Regions from separate parts of the Streptomyces sp. WP-1 genome, predicted to be linked through region 2. Evidence: riboswitches for the same ligand, from Rfam matches in the RefSeq annotation. Region 2 holds a riboswitch; the other holds the start of a gene.
What was found. A riboswitch is a leader RNA that binds a small molecule or an ion and turns the genes downstream of it on or off. The one in region 2 is predicted to bind glycine.
Positions count from the first base shown of each region.

Region 1: linked by a shared signal. The riboswitch ahead of gcvT (glycine cleavage system aminomethyltransferase GcvT) and the one ahead of gcvP (aminomethyl-transferring glycine dehydrogenase) in region 2 are both predicted to bind glycine.

Region 1 covers NZ_CP123923.1:2,677,549-2,679,995, forward strand. Annotated here, with positions in the region: gene QHG49_RS11305 (enhanced serine sensitivity protein SseB) at 1-218, opposite strand, end outside; gene QHG49_RS11310 (AAA family ATPase) at 261-947, opposite strand; glycine riboswitch at 1,121-1,218, shown strand; gene gcvT (glycine cleavage system aminomethyltransferase GcvT) at 1,376-2,447, shown strand, end outside.
Region 2 covers NZ_CP123923.1:6,616,466-6,618,912, forward strand. Annotated here, with positions in the region: partial or broken gene QHG49_RS29370 (DNA polymerase IV) at 1-737, shown strand, start outside; gene QHG49_RS29375 (PRC-barrel domain-containing protein) at 662-1,030, opposite strand; glycine riboswitch at 1,149-1,244, shown strand; gene gcvP (aminomethyl-transferring glycine dehydrogenase) at 1,417-2,447, shown strand, end outside.

The DNA.
Region 1 (2,447 bases), 3.9 Mb from region 2:
GTGGGCAGGTCCAGCGGGCCGCTGCCGGGACCGCCGCCGGACGGCAGCGGCACCCAGACGAAGCTGCGGCCGAGGACCTCGATGATCCGGCCGCCCGCCGCGGGTATGCCGAGGGAGGCCGAGAGCACCTCCTCCAGCTCGTTGCCGGGCCAACCGCCGTGCGGGTGGGGGTGCGCCTGTGCCGGGAAGTCCGCGGGAATGTCCGCCGGGAAGTCCATCTGCCTACCGCCTGCTGGGAACCACTGCTGTGACCATGAAGGCTAACGGGTGCCGGTGACAGAGCCGTACCCCCTGAACACGATCCGCTGTACGGCGTCCGCCGCGGCCCGGTCCAGCAGCACCGCAGAGCCGCAGCCCGCGGGCAGCTCGCCGCGCCCGACCGCGCCGAGCAGCCGGGCCGTCGTACGCCGGTGGCGGCCGAAGGCGCGGCGGGAGACGGTGCGGCCGCGCTCGCGCTGGCCCGCGCGGGCCGTCTCCTCGGGCACGTCCAGCAGGAGCAGATGCAGGGTGGCGCCGGAGCGGCGGGCCGCGCGGGCCAGCCAGGCGCGCACCCAGGGCTGGGTGCCGCAGTCGTGCACCACCAGGGGCGCTCGCGTGCGCAGGGCGCGGCGCAGCGACCGGTAGTGGGCGACGCGCACCAGGGGGCGGTAGACGGCGTACGGCAGAAAGCGGGGCAGGCGGGCGGCGAAGCGGGCCCGGGTGTCCTGGGAGTCGACGCGGCGGGCGCCGGCCGCGCGGCGCATCAGCGTGGACTTGCCGCTGCCGGGCAGCCCGGTGAGGACCACGATGTCGCGGGGGCCGAAGCGGAGGGTGCCGGGGCCCGGGGCGGCCCGGTCGCGCAGGTCCAGCACGCGGGGCGCGGGGCGCGCGGCCGTCCGCTCGCGGGCCGCGGGGCCGCTCGGCGCCGGGATGCGGGCCGCGTGCGCCAGGGTCCTGTCCACCGTGATCGTCCTCCCCTTGTCCGTTCGTAATCTCCATGTCCAGTGGAAGTAAAGGGAAGGTAATGGCCGGTGTGCCGCGGGCGGGTGCGCGTACCGCCACAGGTCGGTTACGGATCCGGCCCCTGACGGGCGGGGGCGCGACGTGCAATGATGTGGCCGCCAACTGCATACCGGCCGTTTGAATCCGCGCGGGAGAGTCCCCAGCAGGCTTCGCTGGGGCGCCGAAGGAGCAAGTCCCTCCCTTGAATCTCTCAGGCCCCGTTACCGCGCGGGCGAGGCACATCTGAAAAGCGGGCCGCCCTGCCGGCGGCCCCACCCAAGGTGCAAACCGTGGTCGCCCCCGTGGCGGTCCCGGCGAACCTCTCAGGTTCCGATGACAGATGGGGAGGAACGTTCCTCGCCCCATCCCTGTTGCCCTGGGAGACGACCGTCCGATGAGCAGTACCGAACTCCGACACACCGCGCTGGACGCCGTGCACCGCTCGCTCGGTGCGACGATGACCGACTTCGCGGGCTGGGACATGCCCCTGCGCTACGGCTCCGAGCGCGACGAGCACCTGGCCGTGCGGACCAAGGCGGGCCTGTTCGACCTCTCCCACATGGGCGAGATCACCGTCACCGGCCCCGAGGCCGCCGACTTCCTGAACCTGGCGCTGGTCGGCAACATCGCCTCCGTCGGCGTCGGCCGCGCCCGCTACACGATGATCGTGCGGGCCGACGGCGGCATCCTGGACGACCTGATCGTCTACCGGCTCGCCGAGACCGAGTACATGGTCGTCGCCAACGCCTCCAACGCCCAGGTGGTCCTGGACGCGCTGGACGAGCGCTCCGGCGGACTCGACGTCGAGGTGCGCGACGACCGGGACGCCTACGCCCTGCTCGCGATCCAGGGCCCGGCCTCCCCCGGCATCCTGAAGTCCCTCACCGACGCCGACCTGGACGGTCTGAAGTACTACGCGGGCCTGCCCGGCACCGTCGCCGGTGTCCCCGCGCTGATCGCCCGCACCGGCTACACCGGCGAGGACGGCTTCGAGCTGTTCGTGAAGCCCGAGCACGCCGTCGAGCTGTGGCAGGCGCTGACCGAGGCCGGCGAGGGCGCCGGCCTGGTGCCCTGCGGCCTGTCCTGCCGCGACACGCTGCGCCTGGAGGCGGGCATGCCGCTGTACGGGCACGAGCTGAACACCTCGCTGACCCCCTTCGACGCCGGGCTCGGCCGCGTGGTCAAGTTCGAGAAGGAGGGCGACTTCGTGGGGCGCGCCGCGCTCACCGAGGCCGCCGAGCGCGCCGCGCAGAACCCCCCGCGGGTCCTGGTCGGCCTGATCGCCGAGGGTCGTCGGGTGCCGCGCGCCGGGTACCCGGTGGTCGCCGGTGGCACGGTGATCGGCGAGGTCACCTCGGGTGCCCCCTCCCCCACCCTGGGCAAGCCGATCGCCATGGCCTACGTCGACGCGGCGCACGCCGCGCCCGGCACCGAGGGCGTCGGCGTGGACATCCGCGGTACGCACG
Region 2 (2,447 bases):
TCCATGACCGGCCGCGGATCGGCGTCGAGGTACGGCGGCTGGCGGACCGGTGTGTGCGGCGGCTGCGCGAGGCGGGGCTGTCCGGGCGGACGATCGTACTGAAGGTGCGGCGGTACGACTTCTCGACGCTGACCCGTTCCGAGACGCTGCGGGGGCCCACGGACGATCCGGCGGTCGTGCGGGAGGCCGCCGAGCGGTTGCTGGACTCCGTGGACACGACGGGCGGGGTGCGCCTGCTCGGTGTCGGCGTCTCCGGGCTCGCCGACTACACCCAGGAGGACCTGTTCGCCCAGGCGTCCTCGCAGACGGAACCGGTGCCGGAGGAGGCCGTGGCCGAGCCGGTCGTCGTGCCCCGGGAGCCGGTCCTGCCGCACTGGCGGGCCGGCCAGGACGTGCGGCACGCCGAGCACGGGCACGGGTGGGTGCAGGGGAGCGGGGTGGGCCGGGTGACAGTGCGTTTCGAGACACCGCAGTCGCCGCCGGGCCGGATACGCACCTTCCTCGTCACGGATCCCGCGCTGGAGCCCGCGGACCCCCTGCCCCTGGTCGTCCCGGCACCCGCCACCCCGTGTTCACCAGGACCGTGAACGGCTGCCTGTCCAGGCTCGCCCCGCCGCTCGACGGCAGCGCTCTCGTCGTCCAAGCTCCCTGGCCACCGGGGCTATGTCTCCTCCGAGCCCGCCAGCTTGCCGAAGTCGTGGTCCGGGGCGGCGTCCGGGGCCACGTCGAGGCCGTAGTGGTGGTAGAGCTGGAGTTCCTGTTCGGGGGAGAGATGGCGGCCCACGCCGAAGTCGGGGGCGTCCTTGATCAGGGAGCGGTCGAAGGGGACATGGAGGGTGCCGTCGACCAGCTCGCTCGGTTCCAGCGGGACGAACGCGTCGCGGGAGAAGAGGCCGGTGCGTATGGCCGCCCACTCGGGGATGCCGGTGGCGTCGTCCAGATACACCTCGTCGATCGTGCCGATCTTGGTGCCATTGCGGTCGAACGCCTTGCGGCCGATCAGGTTGCGCGGATCGATGTCGGTCTGCACGGCCCCTCTCCCTCCACTGGTCGCAACTCATCCGTAAGCACTACGAAAGAGCACATTCATCGCGGCGGCCACTTGAGAATCCGGCCGTTGACCTCGCTGGTAGTCTGATTGCGGCTGCTGACCCCGTGCGGGAGAGTCCTCCGACCCACCTCGGAGGCGCCGAAGGAGCAAATCCTCCCCGGAATCTCTCAGGCTCACGTACCGCACGGACGAGGTCACTCTGGAAAGCAGGGCGGGTGTCGACGGCTTCCGCCCTCACCGACGGTGAAAGCCGGCGCCGCGAGGTGCCCGGTGAAGCTCTCAGGTTGAGATGACAGAGGGGGAGGCCGTACGGGCACCCACGCCGTGGTGCCCTTCGAAGGTCGTCAGACCAGGAGGCCTCCGCCATGACCGCCCATCGCATTCCGCTCTCCGAGCTCGAAGCGGGCATCCCCTTCGAACAGCGCCACATCGGGCCCGACCAGGAGGCGCGGGCCAAGATGCTCGCCCAGGTCGGCTACGGCTCCCTGGACGAGCTGACCGCCGCCGCCGTCCCGGACGTGATCAAGAACGCCGACGCCCTCGACCTGCCGGGCGCCCGCACCGAGGCCGAGGTGCTGGCCGAGCTGCGCTCGCTCGCCGACCGCAACCAGGTCCTCGGCTCCATGATCGGCCTGGGTTACTACGGTACCTTCACCCCGCCGGTCATCCTGCGCAACGTCCTGGAGAACCCGGCCTGGTACACGGCCTACACCCCCTACCAGCCGGAGATCTCCCAGGGCCGCCTGGAGGCCCTGCTGAACTTCCAGACCATGGTCGCCGACCTCACCGGTCTGCCCACCTCCGGCGCCTCCCTCCTCGACGAGGGCACCGCGGCCGCCGAGGCCATGGCGCTGTCCCGGCGCATGGGCAAGAACAAGAAGGGCCTCTTCCTGGTCGACGCGGACGCCCTGCCGCAGACCGTCGCCGTCATCCAGACCCGCGCCGAGCCGACCGGTGTCGAGGTCGTCGTCGCCGACCTGAGCGACGGCATCCCGGCCGAGATCGCCGCCCGTGACATCAACGGCGTGCTGGTCCAGTACCCCGGCGCCTCCGGTGCCGTACGCGACATCAAGCCGGTGATCGAGCAGGCGCACGGGCTGGGCGCGCTCGTCACCGTCGCCGCCGATCTGCTCGCCCTCACCCTGCTGACCTCCCCGGGCGAGCTGGGCGCCGACATCGCCATCGGCACCACCCAGCGCTTCGGCGTCCCGATGGGCTTCGGCGGTCCGCACGCCGGCTACATGGCGGTGCACGAGAAGTTCGCCCGCAGCCTGCCCGGCCGCCTGGTCGGCGTGTCCGTCGACGTCGACGGCAACAAGGCGTACCGGCTGGCCCTCCAGACCCGCGAGCAGCACATCCGCCGCGAGAAGGCCACCAGCAACATCTGTACCGCGCA